3 regions of the Flavonifractor sp. An91 genome follow, and region 2 is predicted to be linked to each of the others. Evidence: riboswitches for the same ligand, from Rfam matches in the RefSeq annotation. Region 2 holds a riboswitch; each other region holds the start of a gene.

What was found. Region 2 has a riboswitch for cobalamin ahead of B5G42_RS11835 (energy-coupling factor ABC transporter permease). Riboswitches for the same ligand answer to the same signal wherever they lie in the genome.
Positions count from the first base shown of each region.
Region 1: linked by a shared signal. The riboswitch ahead of B5G42_RS02585 (hypothetical protein) and the one ahead of B5G42_RS11835 (energy-coupling factor ABC transporter permease) in region 2 are both predicted to bind cobalamin.
Region 3: linked by a shared signal. The riboswitch ahead of B5G42_RS14315 (S-layer homology domain-containing protein) and the one ahead of B5G42_RS11835 (energy-coupling factor ABC transporter permease) in region 2 are both predicted to bind cobalamin.

Region 1 covers NZ_NFHA01000002.1:177,362-184,778, reverse strand. The annotation lists gene B5G42_RS02595 (sensor histidine kinase) at 1-855, shown strand, start outside; gene B5G42_RS02590 (DUF975 family protein) at 904-1,731, shown strand; cobalamin riboswitch at 1,784-1,978, shown strand; gene B5G42_RS02585 (hypothetical protein) at 2,132-2,785, shown strand; gene polA (DNA polymerase I) at 2,996-5,656, shown strand; gene B5G42_RS02575 (GNAT family N-acetyltransferase) at 5,669-6,283, shown strand; gene B5G42_RS02570 (DUF6199 family natural product biosynthesis protein) at 6,268-6,501, shown strand; gene rimI (ribosomal protein S18-alanine N-acetyltransferase) at 6,514-6,975, shown strand; gene tsaD (tRNA (adenosine(37)-N6)-threonylcarbamoyltransferase complex transferase subunit TsaD) at 6,972-7,417, shown strand, end outside.
Region 2 covers NZ_NFHA01000020.1:53,178-60,594, forward strand. The annotation lists gene B5G42_RS11805 (histidine phosphatase family protein) at 1-39, shown strand, start outside; gene cbiB (adenosylcobinamide-phosphate synthase CbiB) at 36-1,013, shown strand; gene cobD (threonine-phosphate decarboxylase CobD) at 1,053-2,108, shown strand; gene B5G42_RS11820 (cobyric acid synthase) at 2,108-3,604, shown strand; gene B5G42_RS11825 (precorrin-8X methylmutase) at 3,608-4,255, shown strand; gene B5G42_RS11830 (sirohydrochlorin cobaltochelatase) at 4,261-5,046, shown strand; cobalamin riboswitch at 5,070-5,194, shown strand; gene B5G42_RS11835 (energy-coupling factor ABC transporter permease) at 5,314-5,967, shown strand; gene B5G42_RS11840 (energy-coupling factor ABC transporter substrate-binding protein) at 5,981-6,277, shown strand; gene cbiQ (cobalt ECF transporter T component CbiQ) at 6,280-7,059, shown strand; gene B5G42_RS11850 (ATP-binding cassette domain-containing protein) at 7,056-7,417, shown strand, end outside.
Region 3 covers NZ_NFHA01000031.1:3,138-10,554, reverse strand. The annotation lists gene B5G42_RS14315 (S-layer homology domain-containing protein) at 1-5,842, opposite strand, end outside; cobalamin riboswitch at 6,025-6,299, opposite strand; cobalamin riboswitch at 6,547-6,804, shown strand; gene B5G42_RS14310 (cysteine-rich small domain-containing protein) at 6,983-7,261, shown strand; gene B5G42_RS14305 (hypothetical protein) at 7,277-7,417, shown strand, end outside.

The sequences.
Region 1 (7,417 bases), on a different contig from region 2:
ACGATTTACAAGGGAAATGGAAACGCCGATCTGAGGGAGTACGGCGTGCATCCGGTGGCCTCCAACTATTGCCTGCCGGGGGATTACCTGCTGGCCGGCCTGGAGCCGGCGGCTCTGCTCACCCTGGCGGCGGCGGTGGCACTGGCCCTGTTCACCGCCTGGCTGGAGAGTCGGGCCATCCGGCGGGAACGGGCCTTCGTCCGGGGGGCGGCCCATGAACTCAAGACTCCTCTGGCGGTGCTGCGCACCCATGCCGAGGCCCTGCGGGAGGACATCGACCCCGCCAAGCGGGGCCAGTACCTGGACACCGTGGTGGCTGAGAGCGACCGGATGGCGGCCCTGGTGGGGAGCCTGATGGACCTGGCCCGGCTGGAAAGAGGCGGCAAGGTGGAGCGGGAGCCCCTGGATCTGGCTGCTCTGGTGGAGAATGGTGCTGCACGGCTGTCCCTGCTGGCGGAGGAAAAGAACATTGAACTGCGTACTCAACTGGCCCCGGCATCCATGCTGGGGGACCGGCTGCGGTTGGAAGAAGTGGTGGATGATCTGGCGGACAATGCCCTGCGCCACTGCACCCCCGGCGGCGCGGTGACCATTGCCCTGGCCCAAAAGGGACGGCGGATCACGCTGACCGTGGACAACGACGGCCCCGTCATCCCGCAAAAACATCTGGACCGCCTGTTCGAGCCCTTCTACCGGGGGGATGAGGGCCGCAGCCGGGCGGACGGAGGTACCGGTTTGGGCCTGGCCATTGTCCGGGCGGCGGTGGAGGCCCATGGAGGCCGCTGCTGGGCGGTCAACCGGACGGGGGGCGTGACCTTTACGGTGGTGCTGCCCGGGTTGCAATCGGAAACATGATGTGGTATCATTTCCTCAACAAGGTAGAAACGATTGTGAGGGAGTACCATGGGATATAACCGTCCTGAGTCCAAGTGGCTGGCACGGGATGCCATGCGGGGGGCCTATCCCCACCCCATGCTGGTGACGCTGGTGTATGTGCTGCTGACCGGTGTACTGAGCAGTGTGGTGCTGAATTTTGTATCTGAGCCTTTTCAGGCTGCCTATTTTTATCTGACAGAGACCAACTATGAAGTGGAAGAGATCCTGACCGCCATCTTTACCCCCCAGCGTATTGCGGTGATTCTGGTTATGGAGCTGCTGCTGGCGCTCTATAGCTGGGTGATGGATTACGGATATACCTCCTATAGCCTGCGATTGACCCGGCGGGAAGGTCCCAGCTACCGAAATCTGCTGGATGGCTTTTATACGATAGGACGGGCACTGGCTGTGAATTTCCTGTCGGCCCTGTTTGTGTTCCTGTGGGGGCTCATCGGTATGGCGGTCTATGTGGGCTTTGTGTTCCTGGCCTATCTAATGCACAGCGTCACCCTGATCCTTGTCGGCGCTTTAATCATGCTGGTTTGGATGATTGCCATATCCTATCGTTACCGGCTGGCGGTCTACTTTCTGCTGGACCACCCGGAGATGGGCGCCCTGGAGGCCATTCGCCACAGCCGCAGCGCCATGCGGGGCAATATCATGGCACTGTTCGTACAGGACCTGTCCTTCCTGGGATGGCTGATTTTGTCTCCCTTCACCCTGGGTATTCTGAGCCTGTGGATCGGCCCCTATATGGGGGCGGCCAATGCCAATTTTTATAACTGGGTGGTGTATGGAGCCTTTCCTCAGCGGCCTCAGCCCGGCGGGTGGAACGGACCTTACGGCGGGATGTAACCAAAGTAAGCATTGTATTTTCGGACGAAGATGATATAATAGAAACAACAACTGAATCCAATCAGCGGTTGGTAGCTATCCGTCCTCAGGGGCGGAGCTTTCAATGGGAATGCGGTGCAAGTCCGCAGCAGCCCTCTCTACTGTAAGGATGACGAGCGCTCATAAGGTCACTGTCCGGGTACGGATGGGAAGACGGGCGTAAGGTTGAATCCAAGCCAGGAGACCAGCCAGCCGCGACGGTAACGCGCATATTCGGCGGGGAAATGGCGCGTGACAGCACAGGCGTTTGAGCTGATGAAAAAAGAGTTTCCCGTCCGGGAAACTCTTTTCTTTTGCTATGGCCTGGGCCATAGATGTCCCCGCCGGAATCCATTTGCAGCGGCAGGGAGGTAGTAAAGCTATGGAACGGACCGGAAAGAACAGATTGTCCCAGCGGGAATTGAATGAATATCGCCAGTGGCTGGCGGAACTGGAGGAGGAGATGACCGATACGCCCGGATTATCTCAGCAGCTGGATGGAGATCTTACCCTCTATTTTTCCCCGGAATGTCCCATTGGCAGACAGGTGTATACCAGCTTTTCCGACGAAGAACTATTGGAGTCACTGGTGGAGACCATGGAGGGGCGCAATGGTTCGCCCCGTCCGGAACGGCTGCTGTGCGTCTACCGCTGGTATCTGGAAAAGCGCTTTGGTTCCCTCCATCATGCCTGTTGGCGGGCCCGGGGCAGGAGCCGCCAGCAGGCGGCAGAGCGGATGTGGCCGGCGGACTGGCCCGAGCGGGTGGACACCCTGCCCTTCCTGAAGCGGTGCGCGTCCCGGGGCGTATGCCTGGATGAGGATGCCCGACAAACACTGGGGGAGTACTGCGCGGCGGTCCGACGGACAGGTCAGCCTCCCTGCCGGGAGGAGCTGCCCGGGGAGCTGGATGTATTGTTCAGACAAGTGGGCTGCACCTGGCAGACCGGACTGGAACTGCTGGGCATTCCTGCGCTGAGCAAGTCTGTGCGCCGGCATATGCGGCGTTATTGGGCGCGGAATGTTAGCCATGCCTGAAGCCGGAGGGGAAGGACCTTCCTGATACCGCCGTCTCAGAAGGATCTATATCCTGCTGGCTTCTGCCGAGGGGTATTTGGCCTCGGCACGCATAGCGGTCACCATTGTGAGGTGACCCGGCGGGCGTTTCTCTTGTATGGGACGGAGAAAGCTGGTATACTATAACCTGAGATTTTATGTCCGGTGTGCCGGACAGCAGGAGGTCCTTTCATGAAGCTTATGGTCATTGACGGCAATTCCATCATCAACCGGGCCTTTTACGGCATCAAGCTGCTCACCACCAAGGACGGCACCCCCACCAACGCCGTCTATGGCTTCGTGAACATCCTGCTCAAGCTGATAGACGAGGAGCGGCCAGACGCCCTGTGTGTCACCTTTGACCGAAAGGCCCCCACCTTCCGCCACCTGGCCTATGAAGGCTATAAGGCCCAGCGGAAGGGGATGCCGGAGGAGTTGGCGGCTCAATTGCCTATCCTGAAGCAGGTACTGGAGGCCATGAACATCCCTCGCTATGAGATGGATGGCTGGGAGGCCGACGACCTCATCGGTACCATCTCGGTGAAGGATACCGCCGCCGGGTGGAATACCGTCATCGTCACCGGCGACAAGGACTCCCTCCAGCTGGTCACCGATACCACCCGGGTGAAGCTGGTGTCCACCCGTATGGGCCAGACCACCACCAAGGAGATGACCCCCGAGGCCTTCCGGGAGGCCTACGGCTTTGATCCCATCCACATGGTGGACCTGAAGGCACTGATGGGGGATACCAGCGATAACATCCCCGGTGTCAAGGGGATCGGTGAAAAGACCGCCATGGACCTGATCCAGCGCTACCACAGCGTGGAAGCCATTTATCAGGATCTGGACAGCGTAGAGGCCAAGCCTGCCGTGCTTAAGAAACTGACCGAAGGGGCAGACCAGGCTAAAATGTCCTACGACCTGGCCCTCATCCACTGCGATGCCCCCATCGACTTCACCCCCGAGGCCAACCTGCGGAAGGAACCCAATGCCGCCGTCCTGTACGAGTTTTTCCTCAAGCTGGAGTTCAATAAGCTCATCGACAAGCTGGGCCTCAGCGCGCCTCAGGGGGAGGTGCAGCAGGAGGAACAGTTTACCGGCACCTGCACCAGTGAAGATGTCACCGATTTGAACCGGGCAGAGGAGCTGTTGTCTATCTGGCGGCAGAAAGACAGCGTGGATGTGCTGGCCCTGCCCTCTCTGGACGTGGTTGTGGTGGAGCACTGGGAGAGTGAGCAGGATAGCCACGCCGCCATTCTCCGGGCTGACCAGCTGGAGGGGTATAACAGCGTTTTGAAAGCCCTCTTTGCTCCTGACATCAAGAAGAACACCCACGATGTGAAAACCCTGCTGTCCAGACTGCTGAACGAGGGCATCGAGGGAGGCGGCTTTGTCTTTGATACGGCTCTGGCGGCCTATCTGCTGGCTCCCACCGACGGCAGCTACGAGCTGGAGACTTTGGGTATGCGGTGGTTCAACCATGAGTATGCCAAGGCCAAGGATACCTACCTGGCCAAGGACGCCTGGACGCCATTGGGGGATCAGGTGGCGGTACTGGGGGCCTTCCTGTCCCACTGCGCCCTTATCGGCGCGTTGAAGGAGGCTATGGCCCCCCGGCTCACGGAGCTGGGTATGGATAAGCTGTACTATGAGGTGGAGCTCCCCCTGTGCCCGGTGCTGGCGGAGATGGAACACGCCGGGGTGCTGGTGGATCGGAACGCCCTCACCGCCTTTGGCCAGATGCTGGATGAGCGGATTCAGGCCGATGAGGCCCTGATCTACGAACTGGCGGGGGAGCAGTTCAACATCAATTCCACTCAGCAGTTCGGCAAGATCCTCTTTGACAAACTGGGCCTGCCCCCGGTGAAAAAGACCAAGACCGGCTACTCCACCAACGCCGAGGTGCTGGAAAAGCTGCGGGACAAGCACCCCATTGTGGAGGCGGTGCTGGACTACCGTCAGCTGGCCAAACTGAAGTCCACCTATGTGGACGGGCTCACCAAGGTGATCGCCGCCGACGGGCGCATTCACACCTCCTTCCAGAACACCGTCACCGCCACCGGACGTCTCAGTTCTACCGAGCCCAACCTGCAAAACATCCCCGTCCGCACCGAACTGGGGGCGGAGCTGCGGAAGATGTTTGTGGCTCCGGCGGGAAAGATGCTGGTGGACGCCGACTACTCCCAGATCGAGCTGCGGCTGTTGGCCCACATTGCCGGGGACGAGCACATGATCGCCGCCTTCCGCTCCGGGGAGGACATCCACACCGTTACCGCTTCCCAGGTGTTTGGGGTGGCTCCTGAAGATGTGACCCACGAGATGCGCCGCCGGGCCAAGGCGGTGAACTTCGGTATTGTCTACGGTATCTCCGACTTCTCCCTGTCTCAGGACATCGGGGTGACCCGGGCGGAGGCCAAGGAGTATATGGAGAAGTACTTTGAGAAGTACTCCGGCGTCCACGCCTATATGACCCAGGTGGTGGAGCAGGCCAAGGCAGACGGCTATGTGTCTACCCTCATGGGCCGCCGCCGTTGGCTGCCCGAGCTGAAATCCTCCAACTTCAATATGCGCTCCTTCGGGGAGCGGGTGGCCCTGAATATGCCCATCCAGGGTACCGCCGCCGATATCATCAAGCTGGCCATGATCCGGGTGCGTGACAAGCTGCGGGTCGAGGGGTTGGAGGCAAGACTGATTCTTCAAGTCCACGACGAACTCATCGTGGAGTGCCCGGAAGGGGAGACCGACCGGGTCAAGGCTCTGCTGGAGAACGAGATGGAGCAGGTGGTGCAGCTGGCCCTGCCTCTCATTGCCGAGGCTCATGCCGGGAAGAGCTGGGCGGAGGCCAAGGGCTGAAAGGAGCCTGCTGTGGAGTTGAGGAGGCTGACCGACAGGGAGCTGATCCCCTGGTATGAACAGGAACTGACCGAAGCATTTCCGCCCAATGAGCGCAAGCCCTTTGGGGACATTCTGGCTCTGATGGACCAGGGGCGCTATGAGGTGTGGGGCCTCTTTGACGGTGACACCCTGCTGGGCTACGCCACCCTTTGGATGGAACCCGCCGACAAAAGCTGCATTCTGCTGGACTATCTGGGGGTGACCGCCGCCCGGCGGAATGGAGGCCTGGGCGGTCAGATTGTCCGGATGCTGGTGGAGCAGCTGGCGGGGAAGTCTCTGCTGCTCATTGAGGCGGAGCGGCCAGTGGAAGGGGACGATCTGGCGGAGAATGCGCTACGGCAGCGGCGGCTTCGGTTTTATGAGCGGTGCGGTTTTGTGCCTGCCTACGATATGGCCACCTGTGGGATGAGGTTTACCACCTTTCTGCCGGAACTGCCCGCGGATCTGGCCCCGGTGATGGCCCTGCACAGGGCTATTTACGGCCCTGACCGCACCGATGTGAAGGTGCCTCTGGGGCCGGATGAGTTGCCGCCCGGCCCGCCGGCGTGGATGGAGAAAGGAGAGACGGAATGGAGCGTTTGCTGATGTGCCTGGCTGCGTTGGCCTGCATTGCCCTGGGTATTTTTATGCTGGCCAAGCCGGAACTCTGCTGGAAGCTGGAACATTTTCTGGATACCATAGGCGGAGAGCCATCTGACTGGTATCTCACGGTGACACGACTGGCGGGCGTGCTGTTTCTCCTGCTGGGTGTTGGAATCCTGCTGTTTCTGCTGGTTGAACTGATCTGCAGTTTGGCGTTTTAAGGAGCGGATACTGTGAATTATAAACTGGTCCCTATGGACAAGTCCCACCTGAGCCAGGTGGCGGCCATCGAGCGGGAGTGCTTTTCCCACCCCTGGTCGGAGGCCCTGCTGGAGCAGGAGTTGTATAACGATATGATCTCCCTGGTGGTGGCCGAGGGGGAGGACGGCACCGTGCTGGGCTACGGAGAGGTGCGGGCCGTGCTGGACGAGGGTACCCTGGAGAAGATCGCGGTGGCTCCGGCTTACCGCCGCCAGGGGGTGGCAGAGGCCATCCTGGGTGCTTACATCCGGTTTGGGCAGGCCCACCTGGCCTTCCTCACTCTGGAGGTGCGGGAGAGCAACGCCCCCGCCATTGCCCTGTATGAAAAGCTGGGCTTTCAGACGGTGGGTCGCCGGAAGAACTACTACCGGGAGGAGCATGAGGATGCCCTGCTGATGACCATTACTTTTTCAGAAGAGAAGGAAACGCTATGAATATTTTAGCCATTGAATCCTCCTGCGACGAGACTGCCGTGGCGGTGGTGAAGGACGGCCGCACCGTCCTGTCTGACGCCATCGCCTCCCAGGCGGATATGCACGCCATTTACGGCGGCGTGGTGCCTGAGATTGCCTCCCGCAAGCACATCGAGGCCATCGCCGGGCTGGCCGATCAGGCCCTCCAGCAGGCGGGGATCACCCGGAGCGACATCGACGCTGTGGCGGTGACCTACGCCCCCGGCCTCATCGGCGCCCTGCTGGTGGGCGTGAACTTTGCTAAGTCGGTGGCCTACGGCCTCAATGTGCCCATCATCCCGGTCCATCATGTCCGGGGCCATATCGCCGCCAACTACATCGCCCACCCCGACCTGGAGCCCCCCTTTGTGTGTCTCTGTGTCTCCGGCGGCAACACCATGATCGTGGACGTAAAGGGCTACAC
Region 2 (7,417 bases):
ACCCTGGAATTAACGGTGCTGGAGGAGTACAAGGGATGAGTTGGTGGATCAGTCATTTGACGGCGCTGCTCATTGGCTTCTGCCTGGACCTGCTGCTGGGGGACCCCCACTGGGCTCCCCACCCGGTGCGGGCCATCGGTGCCCTGATCTCCGGGTTGGAAAAGGTGTTGCGGAAGCTCTTCCCCAAGTCCCACGGTGGTGAGCTGGTAGGGGGCGTGGTGCTGGTGCTCCTCACCCTGGCGATCCCCACCGGCCTGACGGTATTGCTGCTGTGGGGGTGCTGGCTGGTCAGCCCCTGGCTGGCTCTGGCGGTGGAGAGCGTGATCAGCTACCAGCTGCTGGCCACCAAGTCCCTGTCCGTTGAGAGCCGAAAGGTATACGATGCTCTGAAAACCGGAGACATGGACAAGGCCCGGTACGCCGTCTCTATGATCGTGGGCCGGGACACCGACCGGCTGGACGAGGCCGGGGTAACCAAGGCGGCGGTAGAGACGGTGGCGGAAAACGCCTCCGACGGGGTAATCGCCCCCCTCATCTTCCTGGCCATCGGCGGCGCGCCCCTGGGGATGTTCTACAAGGCGGCCAACACCATGGACTCCATGGTGGGCTATAAAAACGACAAATATCTCTACTTTGGCCGGGCGGCGGCCAGGTGGGACGATATTCTGAACTTCATTCCCGCCCGCATCTCCGGTGTGCTCATGTGCCTGGGGGCTGTGGCGGCGGGGTACGATGGGAAGAATGCCTGGCGCATTTTCAAGCGGGACCGGAAAAAGCACAAGTCCCCCAACGCCGCCCACACCGAGGCGGTCTGTGCCGGCGCCCTCCAGCTTCGGCTGGTGGGGCCCAGCTGGTACTTCGGCAAGCTGGTGGAGAAGCCCTACATCGGGGACGATCAGCGGCCCCCTGAGCCCCTGGATATCCTGCGGGCGGGCCGGATCCTGTACGCTACCGCCTTCTTCGCCCTGCTGCTCTTCTGCGGGGTGCCTCTGTTGATTTTATTGTTCCCCTGAGGGCGGATGCCCACTTTGTCCACGAAAAGGAGCGTTGTTATGCCAGTCTACACCCACGGCGGGGATATCCTCACCGCCCAGGCCGCCTACGGCGGGGAAGTCCTGGACTTTTCCGCCAACCTGACCCCCCTGGGAATGCCTGCCCCGGTGGCGGAGGCGGTCCGGCAGGCGGCGGACCAGTCGGCCTGCTACCCGGACCCCCTGTGCCGGGACCTGCGGCGGGCCATTGCCGCCCATGACGGAGTGGGGGAGGAGCAGGTGGTATGCGGCAACGGCGCCGCCGACCTGATCTTCCGATTGGTGTTTGCGCTGAAACCGAAAAAAGCTCTGGTTACCGCCCCCGCCTTCTCCGAATATGAGGAGGCCGTGACCTGCGTGGGCTGCCAGGTGGCCCGGTATACCCTGGACCAGAGCAGGAACTTCGACCTGGACGCTGGCTTCGTGGACGCCATCGAACCGGGCATCGACCTGGTGTTCCTGTGTACCCCCAACAACCCCACCGGGCGGTTGATCGGCCAGGACCTGCTGGGGGCTGTGGTGGAACGGTGCGGCGCTGTAGGCGCGGTGCTGGTGGTGGACGAGTGCTTCCTGCCTCTGGCCACCGGCGGGCCGGGGCTGGCCCCCTGGCTGGCCAACCACTCCCATCTGGTGCTGCTGCGGGCCTTCACCAAGAGTTACGCCATGGCGGGGCTGCGGCTGGGCTACTGCCTGACGGCCAACCAGGGACTGCGGGAGCAGCTGGGCAGATTCGCCCAGCCCTGGAGCGTGTCCACCCCCGCTCAGGCGGCGGGTGTGGCCGCCCTGACCTGCTGTCCCCACTGGCCGGCGGAGGGCAGGCGCCTTGTGGAAAACTCCCGGCCCGGTCTGGCCGCCGGTCTGACGGCGGCAGGCTGTACCGTGATTCCCGGGCAGGCCAACTATCTCCTGTTCCGGCTGCCCGGCGTAGCCGATTTGAAAGAGAGACTGCTGGAGCGGGGGGTGCTCATCCGCTCCTGCGCCAACTACCACGGTCTGGGCCCCGACTGGTATCGGGTGTGCGTCCGGGGCGAAGAAGAAAACCGGCGGCTGCTGGCCGCCCTCAGCGAGGTGCAGTGATGGCAAAGGCAATTATGATCCAGGGTACCGCCTCCAACGCCGGCAAGTCTCTGCTGGCGGCAGGGTTGTGCCGAATCTTCAAGCAGGACGGCTACAAGGTGGCCCCCTTCAAGTCCCAGAATATGGCCCTCAACTCCGCCATCACCCCGGTTGGGCTGGAGATGGGCCGTGCCCAGGTCATGCAGGCCGAGGCGGCAGGGGTGGCTCCCGACGTGCGAATGAACCCCATTCTCCTGAAGCCCACCAGCGATGTGGGCTCCCAGGTCATCGTCAACGGCATTCCCCGGGGTACTATGAAGGCGGGAGATTACTTCAAGTATAAGAAAAACCTCATTCCCGACGTGATGGAGGCCTATTCCTCTCTGGCGGAGGAGTATGATATCATCGTCATCGAGGGCGCAGGCAGCCCGGCGGAGATCAACCTGAAAGAGGAGGATCTGGTCAACATGGGCATGGCCCGCATGGCCAAGGCCCCCGTGCTGCTGTGCGGCGATATTGACCGGGGGGGCGTGTTTGCCTCCCTCTACGGCACGGTGAAGCTGCTGGACCCCGACGAGCAGGATATGATCAAGGGACTCATCATCAACAAGTTCCGGGGGGATGTGGAGATTCTCCGTCCCGGCCTGACCCAGCTGGAGGAGCTGGCGGGCAAGCCGGTGCTGGGCGTGGTGCCCATGCTGGAGGTGGACGTGGACGACGAGGACTCCCTGTCCGCCCGTTTGTCCAAATCCGGTAAAGTGGGTCTGGTGGACGTGGCGGTGATCCGCCTGCCCCGGCTGTCCAACTTCACCGACTTCAACCCCCTGGAGCGGATGGAGGAGGTCTCCCTCCGCTATGTGGGGAGCGTGGGGGAGCTGGGCTATCCCGACCTCATCATCCTGCCCGGCACCAAGAACACCATGGACGACCTGCGGTGGCTGCGGCAGAGCGGCCTGGAGGGCGCCATTCTGAAGCACGCCGCCAAGGGCGGCGCGGTCATCGGAATCTGCGGCGGCTATCAGATGCTGGGCAATACCGTCTCCGACCCTGATGGGGTGGAGGGAGGCGGCACCCTGGCGGGGCTGGGCCTGCTGCCCTCTGAGACTGTGTTCCAGGGGGAAAAGACCCGCACCCGGGTGACCGGCACCTTTGCCGCTGCCGACGGTATCTTTGCCCCCATGGCCGGTGTGGCCTTTGAGGGCTATGAGATCCACATGGGCAAGACGGAGAGCGCCGCCGCCCCGCTGGTACGGTTTGCCACCCAGACCGGGGAGGTCCATACCGACGGCCTCAGCGCGGGCAACGTGTGGGGCTGCTACGTCCACGGCATTTTTGATAAGGCTGGAGCGGCCTCCGCTCTGGTGAACTGCCTGCTGAAGGCCAAGGGTTTGGAAGGCCAGGCCGCCAGCGTGGACTGGCAGGAGTACGCCCAGCGGCAGTACGACAAGCTGGCGGACGGCCTGCGGGCCAGTCTGGACATGGAGCGGATCTACCGCATCCTGAACGGGGAGGAATGACCCATGAAAAAGATAGAGTTGCAGCGGGTGGCCCCCGCTGACATTGAGGCCAGAAGCATGGAGATCATCGGCCAGGAGCTGGGGGACCGGGTGTTTCCCGCCGACCAGCTGCCCATCATCAAGCGGGCTATCCACACCAGCGCCGACTTCGACTATGCCGACAATCTGGTGTTCTCCCCGGATGCGGTGGCGGCGGGCATCGCCGCCATCAAGGGGGGCTGCACCATCGTCACCGACACCCAGATGGCCTTCTCCGGCGTCAATAAGAGGGTGCTGGAGAAGTTCGGCGGCAAGGCCGTATGCTTCATGTCCGACCCGGACGTGGCCGCTGAGGCCAAGGAGCGGGGGGAGACCCGGGCCACCGTGTCCATGGAGCGGGCCGCTCAGCTGGAGGGCCCCCTGGTGTTGGCCATCGGCAACGCCCCCACCGCTCTGGTGCGGGCCTGTGAGCTCATCGAGGAGGGGAAGATGGCCCCCGCTCTGGTGATCGGCGTGCCGGTGGGCTTTGTCAACGTGGTGGAGAGCAAGGAGCTGCTGCTCACCATGGACACCCCCCACATCGTGGCCCGGGGCCGCAAGGGGGGCAGCAACATCGCCGCTGCCATCTGCAACGCCCTGCTCTACCAGGCCAGCAACAACGTACGGGAGTGAAGGATATGAAACAACAAGCCCTTCTGGCGGTGTCCTTCGGCACCAGCCACCGGGATACCCTGGAAAAGACCATCACCGCCATCGAGAAGGCCCTGGCCGCCGCCTTTCCGGAGCGCACTCTTCGCCGGGCCTTCACCAGCGGTATGATTTTGAGAAAGCTGGAGCGGGAGGGCACCCACATCGACGACGTACCCGCCGCCCTGGAGAAGCTGGCGGCGGAGGGATACACCGACGTGCTGGTCCAGCCCACCCACATCATGAACGGCGACGAGTACGACAAGATGATGGCTCTGGCCGGCCCCTTCGAGGGCCGGTTTGAGAAGCTGACCTTCGGCCGCCCCCTGCTCACCGAGACGGGGGACTACCTGGACGCGGTGGGGGCCCTGCTCCAAGACCTGCCCCAGGCAGAGGAGGGCAAAGCCATCCTCTACATGGGCCACGGCACCGAGCACTTTGCCAACTCCTGTTACGCCCTGCTGGAGTATGTGTTCCGGGATATGGGCCGGAAGGACGTGGTCATCGGCACGGTGGAGGGCTACCCCGGCTTTGGGGAGGCGGTGCGCCGTATCCAAGAGCTGGGTGCCACAAACGTAGAGCTGCGCCCCCTGATGATCGTGGCGGGCGACCATGCCAAAAACGATCTGGCGGGGGAGGAGGAGGACTCCTGGAAGTCCCTGCTGGAACAAGAGGGCTACGCCGTCAACTGCGTGCTCCAGGGCCTGGGAGAGTTTCCCAGTATCCAGGCCCTCTTCGTCAAGCACGCCGGAGAGGCCAAACAACTCCAGGCGTAAGCCTGTTTGCATAGAGGGCCGGGAAAAGGGAAGCCGGGTGCAAATCCCGCGCAGTCCCGCTGCCGTAAGAGAAGAGCCGCCGGGCACCATGTCACTGGGAAAACCTGGGAAGACGCGCGGCGGCAGAGAGGCTCAAGCCGGAAAACCTTGCCCGGCCCGGAAACCACCCACCTACGAGTGATAGGAAAGGATGAGACAACCATGAAAACTCTGACTGCCAACAAAACCGTCCGCGCCGCGGCGGTGCTGGTGGGGCTGCTGGGTCTGATGACCATGAGCGCCTCCGCCATGCACATCGCCGAGGGTATGCTGCCGGTGAACTGGGCCATTGGCTGGGGCGCGGTGTGCGTGCCCTTCGTGGTGGCCGGCTTCTTCTCCATCAAGAAGAAGATCGATCAGGCCCCCCGGGCCAAGATCCTGCTGGCCATGTGCGGCGCCTTCGCCTTCGTGCTGTCCGCCCTGAAGATCCCCTCGGTGTCCGGCTCCTGCTCCCACCCCACCGGTGTGGGCCTGGGCGCCATCCTGTTCGGGCCCCTGGTCATGACGGTGCTGGGGCTGATCGTGCTGCTCTTCCAGGCCCTGCTGCTGGCCCACGGCGGCCTCACCACCCTGGGCGCCAACGTATTCTCCATGGCCATTGCCGGGCCCATCGTGTCCTGGCTGGTCTATAAGCTGCTGCGGAAGGCCAAGGCTCCTGCCGCTGTGGCGGTGTTTGCCGCCGCCGCCCTGGGTGACCTCTTCACCTATGTGGTCACTTCGGTCCAGCTGGGGGTCATCAACGGCGGCATGGTGAAGTTCCTCACCATCTTTGCCGTGACCCAGATCCCTCTGGCCATTGCCGAGGGCCTGCTTACCGTGGTGATCTTCAACGTGCTGGAGAAGTACAGCAAGACCGAGCTGCATGAGCTGCAGGTGCTGTAAGGAGGGGACGGATATGAAAGTTTGGCAGAAAAATTTGATTTTGATCCTGTTGGTGGTGGTCATTGCCGCCGTGCCCCTGTGGCTGCTGCCCAATGCCGAGTTCGGCGGAGCCGACGGCCAGGCTGAGGAGGCCATTATGGAGCTTAACCCCGACTATGAGCCCTGGTTTGAGCCCATTCTGGAGCCCGCCAGCGGCGAGGTGGAGTCTATGCTCTTTGCCCTCCAGGCTGCCATCGGCGCCGGTGTGGTGGGCTTCATTCTGGGCCGCATCACCAAGAAGCCGGACGGAAAAGAGAAAGGAACGAACTGACCATGGGCACCGACCGCTACGCCTATCAGTCCCGCCTGCGGCGGGTGTCTCCCATGCCCAAGCTGCTGCTGACGGTAGTCGCTCTGGTGATCTGCCTGTGCTGCGACAGCGTGGCGGTGGGCCTGTTTACCCTGGTTCTGATGGGGGGGCTTATCACCACCCTGGGGGGACTGTCCCCCAGGGTGTACCTCCATTTTTTAAAGGTGCCGCTGATCTTTCTGGTCATCGGCTGCCTTACCATCGTGGCGGGGGCCTACCCCGCTGGGACGGAGATGGTGGCAGCTATTCCGGTGGGCAACAGTTTGTGGGGCTTTACCGTGGATGGCCTTTGGCTGGGCGGCCGGATCTTCTGCAAGGCCCTGGGGGCGGTGGGATGTATGTACTTTCTCTCCCTCAATACCCCCGTTACCGATCTGACCATGGCCCTGGAGAAGCTCCATGTGCCCAAGCTGCTGGTGGAGCTGATGGAGCTCATTTACCGCTTCATTTTCGTGCTGGCGGAGACGGCTGCCAACATCCGCACCGCCCAGGATTCCCGGCTGGGCTACCGGGGGTTCCGCCGGTCGGTGTCCTCTCTGGGGATGCTGGCCTCCATGGTGTTCCTGCGGGCCTGGCGGAAGGCCGACCGTATCTATACCGCCCTGGAGTCCCGGGGCTATACCGGCAGTCTCACCACCCTGAACGACGCCTACCGTCCGGGGTGGGGGCTGCTCCCCCTCACCGTATTTGCGGCGGCGGGACAGATCGCCATTTGGTTTGTGGAAGGGAGGCTGCTGCCGTGAAGGCCATCCAGGCAGAAGATCTGTGTTATACCTATGAAGATGGCACTGTGGCCCTGGACCATATCACCTTTGCCGCAGAAAAAGGGAAGGTCACCGGTATCCTGGGGGCCAACGGGGCGGGCAAGTCCACCCTATTCCTCAGCCTCAACGGGGTGCTCACCCCCAAGAGCGGCAAGGTGGTGCTGGGGAGCCAGCCGGTGCGCTATGACAAGAAGGGCCTGCTGGAGCTGCGCCGCCGGGTGGGTATCGTGTTCCAGGACCCGGACGACCAGCTCTTCTCCGCCGACGTGTACCGGGACGTGTCCTTCGGCGGGGTGAACCTGGGCCTGCCGGCGGAGGAGGTCCGCCGCCGGGTGGA
Region 3 (7,417 bases), on a different contig from region 2:
TCTCTGTCACCTGGGTCTTATCCGTATTCTTGCCGCGGATGCCGTTCCAGTAGGCGTTCTCCGTACAGACGCTGTCCATGAACGCCGCAGCGGAGTTGATTTCATCCTCTGTCAACGGCTGCACGGTCAGGGAAAACGTCTTCTCTCCCAGCAGGGCATTGTTGCGGCGATCCAGAATTCGCACTGTATAAGACACATCCACGGCCGGGCTGCCGGGCAGCGGGCGGTAGACCACAGCGTGATAGCCGCTGAATTCCAGCACATCGGTGTTGCTGCTGGTCATGGTCACTTTCTGATTATAGCGATCCGGCAGAATACCGGCAGACTCCAGCTGGCCAGGTGTGGGCATTTGCAGATCTGCGGTAACCTGGGTGGGAGTCACAGGCGTCTCTTTGTCCACAAAGTCCCGCAGCAGGGAGGGATACTTCTCCAGAGCCTCGTTGATCTGGGCGGACTGATCCACATCATTGGGTGCTACCGTAATAACGAATTTTCGAATGGCAGCGTACCAGTCCTGCACAGCGCCTTCAGCAGTTGCCTCCTGAATCATGTAGTCATCCAGGCGGTTGAACCGGGCCGTGGCGATCAGCGGGAAGGTAAACGGATCGCCACCGAACGGCGGGCGGTTAAGCGTAGCGGTGTAGGATCCATCCGGATTTGTCTGCACCGTCAGCGCATCCGTGTCAGTGGACGACCACTGAATGCGTACATCGCCGTAGGTATCCAACCGTGTGGGAAGGATCAGGTCTTTGTCTACCTGGCCGTCTACGGTGACCGTGTACCACCAGCCCTCGTCCTGGGTCACTGTGGCGGTATTGGTGTTCTCGCCCCGGATCTGCTCCCAGGTGATGGAGTTCACCGCACTGGAGAGATAGTCTTCGAGATAGTCATTTGCCCAGCCGATGTGAACTGTCATTGACACCTGTACGGACTGGTCACCCAGCAGCAGCCGGAAGGTCACATCACGATAGAGCGCATAGTTGATGCCCAGGCCGCCTTCATCCCTGTAATAGGTGATCGTACCATCGTTGGCCAGGTAGCTGCCAGCCTGAGGCAAGACTTTGGTGCCGGGCGCAACAAACTCCACTTTTATGGCACGGGGGTCATCATCATATCTATACTGGGCCATATCCACCGGGTAATCCTTTCGGAGCAGATACTGTTCCATGGCCTGGCGGATGTTGGTGTGGCCGTAAGCCTCCAGGGGCTGGATGAACGTACCGCCGGACTGGGCCTCGTCACGGATGGCCTCCAGGGTCTCCAGATCCTGCGCGCCCTGGGACCAGAGAACCAGCCGGAATTCCTTCTGCTTGGAGGCTTCTCCCTTTTTTACCTGGGCGGTCAGGGTGATTTCCAGCTTGCCGTTTTCCGGAAGGGTGAGCGCACCGTCAGGCAGTGAAATACCGCCCTCCGGCGATGTCGTCCAGGTGATGGCACTGCCATGCTCGCCCTGTCCGGGCAGTTTCAGGGTGAGGGCATTCCGGATCTGGTAGATACCCTGGCTGTCGGCGGAGAGAGTCTTGCCGTCTGTTGTTTGCAGGTTCAGCGCCGCCAGATCCGCCGCCGCGTCCTCCTCATCGGTGCTCACCACCGGCGCGCTGCCGCCCTGCCAGCTGAGGATGGGGAAGCCGCTGTTGACCCCGTCGGTATCCATATGGAAGGCGCTGCCCAGTTCGTAGGCAAAGGCATCGGTTCGCATCTCGTCAGCGCTGATTGCCTTGGTATCAGGCGCAGTGGACGCGGTATTGTCGGCAACGGCGGGAATGGATCCGTTGGGAAGGAAGAAGATATTCTCCACCGTGCCCGCATTGGTGCCGATCACAAGGCCGATGCCATTCTCAGGGCCGGTGACCGTGCCGGAAAAATAGGTATTTCGCAGCGTGCCGTCCGCATACAGGGTACCCACCAGACCGCCCAGGGCGGAGTTGGTATCGCGGCTGGAATCGGCCCAGACGCTTCCCGTGGCGTAGCAGTTTTCAATGATGCCGTAGGCATAGCCGGCAATGAAACCGGTATGCAATGCGGTATTATACGACGCGGTATTGTTCTTGAGCTCCGCCGAAACAGCGCAGCCGCGGATGCTGCTGCCTTTCTGCGCTCGGCCGGCGATGGCGCCCAGACTGACAGAACCATAGGAGGGGCCGTAGTTCGTGACACTGCCCTCAAAAGCGCAGTTTTCCACAGTTCCCGAAAGCGTGCTGACAATGCCGCCCAGGTGACCGCTGTCGGTAATGCTGCCCATTACCACAAGATTTTTGACGGTTCCATTTGCGTCCACTGAGTCAAAGAGCGGCGCGGTGACGCCGGAGATTACATGCCCGCCGCCGTCCAGAGTTCCGGCAAATTGCTTGATGCCGGTCCAGGGCTTTCCGTTGAGATTGATATTGGCAGTCAGTTGACCCTTAAGGCCGGTTTCGCTCTCTGTCTGCTGGGCAAACCAGGCCAACTCCGCCGCACTGCCGATCTGGTAGACGCCTTCTGCCTGCGTGGGCTCGGTCACAGCTGTGCCGTCCCAGCCCTCACCGGCATCCGTCAGGGCGCTCACTTCGATGGTGCGTTCCTCCGTCAGCGTAAAGCTGCCGCGGCTGGGCAGGCAGTTCGTCTTGGTGACTTCATAAGAGTAAGTCTCTCCGGCAGGCAGGGTAAACACATTTCCCTGACGGAAGGCATCCATGCTGCCGGCGGTGGGGTGCGTTACCGTAAGGGAAGCGCCCTCCGGCATCCGGAAGGTCACCTTGCAAGTCGGAAGTTTGTTCAGAGAGACGGTCACGCTGCTCTGGTCGGGAATCGAAAAGCTGCCCTGGGTCGTCTCGTATCCGAAAGCCGAGGCGGTATATTTATACGCGCCCTCCGGCAGAAGATAGGTGCCGTCACTCTGGGGCGCAACGGTCTCTCCCTTGGAATTGCGCACCGTAAAGGCGCCGCCCTCCGGCAGGCCGGTATAGGTCAGCGGGTACAGAGCGGTCACACGGAAATTTTTGAGGTAAACCGCATCACTGCCTTGATTTCCACCGCTGTCCTTTTCATATTGAAAGGTCAGGGAGTCGCCGGCGGCTACGGAAACAGCAAACTGCGTCCATTCCCCATTGCCGCTGGCAGTGATCAACGTGTCCGTCCCATGCTTCAGCGTGAATTTGTCATAATTCGCTTCCGAAGACACCCGATAAGCAAAATCCAGCCGGGCAGCCTGGGAGAAGGTGAGGGTCATGGCAGCGGACGAACTGCTCGTTCCGGCGTTATCGGATATTAGCCCGCCGTCCTGCTCCCTGTCCCGGACAAAGCCGTAGCGTGTGCCGTTCTCGGCGGTTATGGCAGGGGAAATTGCCTTAAAGTAGTCGGAAAGTGTCCACTGGCGTTCCAGGGTCACCGGGACGGTGACCGGTTCCTCTCCCACCGTAAAGGAACCGCTGGCCGGCTCACAGCCCTCGCAGCTGATCGTGTAGGTGTATTCGCCGGCCGGCAGCTGATACACATTGGCCTCGTCTCCGCTGTGGGCGACCGGTTCCCCCTGGAAGAGGACGCTGATCGTATACGGCGCGGAAATGTCCTCCGGACGGGTAATCTGGAACGTGACGGCTTGCCGGGTGCTGGCATCCAGCGTCACCGCCTGCTTCACGTCAGCGCCGTCCACGGTGATCTGCCCCATCCGCTCCGCATAGCCAAAGCAGGATACCGTGTAGTCATATGTGCCGTCGGCCAGCGCATAGATCACTGTTCCATTGCTGTTGGAGACAGGTTCGATAGTTTCTTCGCCGTTCTGTGCTTTCAGGATCATCTGGGCATTTTCCGGACTAAGGGTAAATGTCGCGGTATGCTGGGTTTCCAGCGTAAAGTCTCTCAGATAGACGCAGTCGTCTCCCTTGTCACCACTGGAGTCCTTGACATAGGTCAGCGTGACCATGTCGCCGCCTTTTACATCCAGGGTGTGCTTCGTCCAGTCTATTTCTCCGCCGACTTTGGAGCCTTTATTGATGACGAGACCGTCATATATAGTCCAGGAACCCTCGGACGACACCTTGTACCAGAAGGAAAGGCTGCCCTGGGCAACGGATTCGTCAATCGTAATGGTCACGGTGACCTGCGAATTGCCCTGCCCCTTGCTGTTGGAGCGGAGAACGCCGTCCTCTTCCACAAACTCCTGACCGGGCTCTCCTTGATACTTGTCGTTATGGGTGTATACCACCTGGGCTTTCCCGGCCAGAGCGTTGAACACGGTACTGGGGAAGGGTTTTTCTGCTACGGAAACCTGGAATTCTGCTCTGCTTCCGTAATAGGTAACCATAACGGTCTTTACCCCGGCTGCCGAGGAATCAAAGCCGCTGACAGTGAAGCCCTCGGAGACTTCCCCGGTGGAGCCGTCGGAGTAGCTGACTGTCACTACAAGGCCGGCAGTGTCCAGTGCGTCACCAACATAATAGGCCGTCTTGGCGGGCTGGGTTTTGACCGCAATGCCGGTGACCGTTTTCAGGGAAACCGTCTCAATTTTGCTCTCGGAAAGAGAAATGCTTCCCTGCGCGCCTTCCACCTGCTCCGATGCCGGCGTCACCACGTAGTCATAGGTCTTGTTCAGAAGCAGGGTATAGATTCCGTTTTGTCCGGCGGTCATTTCCTGGCCGTCCAGCGTCACGGTGATGGTGTAATCCTCCGCACCGTCAATCTGGAAGCGCAGGGTACCCCACTGGCTCTCGTCCTGTTGAAGGGTGATGGAACCTACCTGGATTTCCGCACTGCTGTTGGCCTGCTCTTCGGAAATGGTAAGCGCTCCGTTCTGGGATGTATAGCCCTCACAGCTGACCGTGTAGGTGTAGCTGCCGGCGGCCAGGGAGGCGGTTCGCGTCTCCCCCTGGCTGGAGGAATACACGACGGTGTCGCCACTGCGGATGGTCAGTTCTGCCGCGGACGGCGCGATGGTAAACACAGCGGAAGCGGTCGAGATCTGCCAGGACAGAACCGGATACTCCCCGGCCTTTACTCGGAAGCCCTCGCCCAACACGGTGGCAAAGTCCGCACCCTTCATCTCCTCCGATGTTTTAGCAGCAGCCGTCTGGTTGTTGCCGTTGATACCAGTGGTGCAGCTGGAATCCAGATAATGGCAGTTTTCCGCTGTGGAATTGTACATCCATCCGGCAATGGCGCCAAAATTGGTGGCCTTTTCCTGCACGGTAATGGCACCAGTGCTATAACAGTTGTTCAGGCTGCTGCCGCGACCGTAATCATCTCCTGCGTAGCCGACGATACCGCCCAGGTTTGCACCGGAACGGTTCCGTTGGCTGGAAATCTCACCCTGGTTATAGCAGTTGGTAATGGCTGTGGCCTTGATTTGACCGGCAATACCGCCGGCGTAGCGCTCCCCCCCGCTGAGCGCCACGCTGCCGGTGTTGCCGCAGCTGGTGATGCTGCCGCCGATACACTGTCCCGCGATGCCGGCCGCATACTCGCTGCTGGCGGTGACGGACGCTGTATTCAGGCAGTTTTCAATCGTACCGGCGCTGAGGCCCGCGATACCGCCCACCTGATCGGTACCACTGACCGAACCGTCAGTGATGATATTGTGGATGGTCGCGCCGGAGGACAACTCGGAAAAGAGCCCCAGCTTGCTGTCGCCGGAGATGGCGAGGGTTACCTTGTGCCCTCCGCCATCAAAGCTGCCGCTGAAAGCCTGCCCATAGGGAGCGGACACCGTAATGTCACTTGTCAGAATATAATTCCCACTTGGATCCATGGCGGCAAAATCCTCGGGGCTAGACACCGGCTGCACCGTGCCGGAGGCCAGTGCCGCCGACGGCAGAAGGCCGAGGGTCAGGCACAGCACCAGGAAAAACGAAAGAATCCTTTTTTTCACAAAGCTCCACTCCTTTAAACCATTTTATAAAAACTGTTTTTAAAAAACAGGGCTTTTGGAACGGGGCCGTACCTGACAAAAAAGGAGCGGACAATTCTGTCCGCTCCTGTGTCGTCACTGCGTGAAAGCGACAACACAAACGTGCTGCCGCATAAGGCGTTTTTGTCAGAGCAGCCCCGGAGATCCGGGGGTAAGCTCTTAGTAGGTCTTCTGACTGATGTGTCCAGGCGGAGCTATGCCCGCCAACGCAAATCCGCCGCCTTCCCAGCTAAGCCATTACAGCCGCCAGTGACCTGCTTTCGCAGAAAACGGATTTGCTCCACAATCACAGCTATAGAATCGCCCCTTTGCCGCCGTTTTCACGGACGGGTCGCGGACGAAACATGTCCAGGATTCTCACCTGATTCCCTTGTTCAGAAACAAGGATGCGTGTCCAGCTCATAAAAGCCGGGTCGCGCATTTGCCACAAAAGCCGGATTTCATATTTAATTTTCCTTGTTGCTTTTGCATTATAGCACAAGCCGTACCAAAATGCTATTCTGTTTTTGCTATTTTTTAAATTTCTTCAGAGAGGAGCCCTTGGAACTCTGTTTCTAAACAAACTAAAGAGCGTTTGACAACCTGCATAAGGCGTGCTATGCTATATTTAGATTCATTCTTGGTTCCAGGCCCGGCGTTTGCCGCCGGTTTGAAAATTTCATATCACTGTATCTATTGCATGGTGTGGCTGTTTGCTGTAACGATCCTGCCGACAAGGATCAGGCAGCAGCTAAAACGAATGGGATATCCAAGTCCCGCGCGACCGGCACTGTGTACGTGAGGCCATTCCGAAGCGGCGTATGCCGTCTGGACGAAAGTCCGCCATTGCAGGGAACGACCCTGTGAGAAGGTAGGAAATGGACGCAGAGAGCCAAGCTCTCATAACGTAAGTCAGGAGACTTGCACCATGGCAGGATGCAGGGGGAAACAGCGGGCGTGTCCTCCGTTGTATACGTTGCTTTGCTCGCTGGCCTTCTTGTTAGGGCCAGCGTGTTTTTGTCAGAAGGAGGTGCCGTCCGGGCACCTCCTTTTTCTGTTTCACCGCCGGTCAGGGTATCACATGAGTGATGTGTCAATCAGTAAAATGAAAGGAGAAGCGGTATGGAATCATCGACGTCCGAAAAGCACTTTCAGTTCTTTTCCAACAGCAAATGCGAATACTTCCCCTTCCACCCCACCAATGACCCGGAAAACTTTAACTGCCTGTTCTGCTACTGCCCGCTGCATGCACTGGGAGACAAATGCGGCGGAAACTTCACCTATATTGCCGGGGGGATTAAGGATTGCAGCGGCTGCTTGATTCCCCATCGCAGGGAGGGTTATGACTATATCATCGGCAAGTATGGCGAGATCAAAAAACTGGCGCAAAAAACCAACTGACAGGAGGCAAGCGTTATGATAAGTCGAACCTGGTTTGAAAATCCGGATCATGTGGTATACGCCGTAAAGGATGAGGTGATCCCCCGACTCTCCCGGGAGCTGGGAATCAGCGATCTGGCCCAGCGGATCGAGGATTTCAGCAAGGCTCCCACTCAG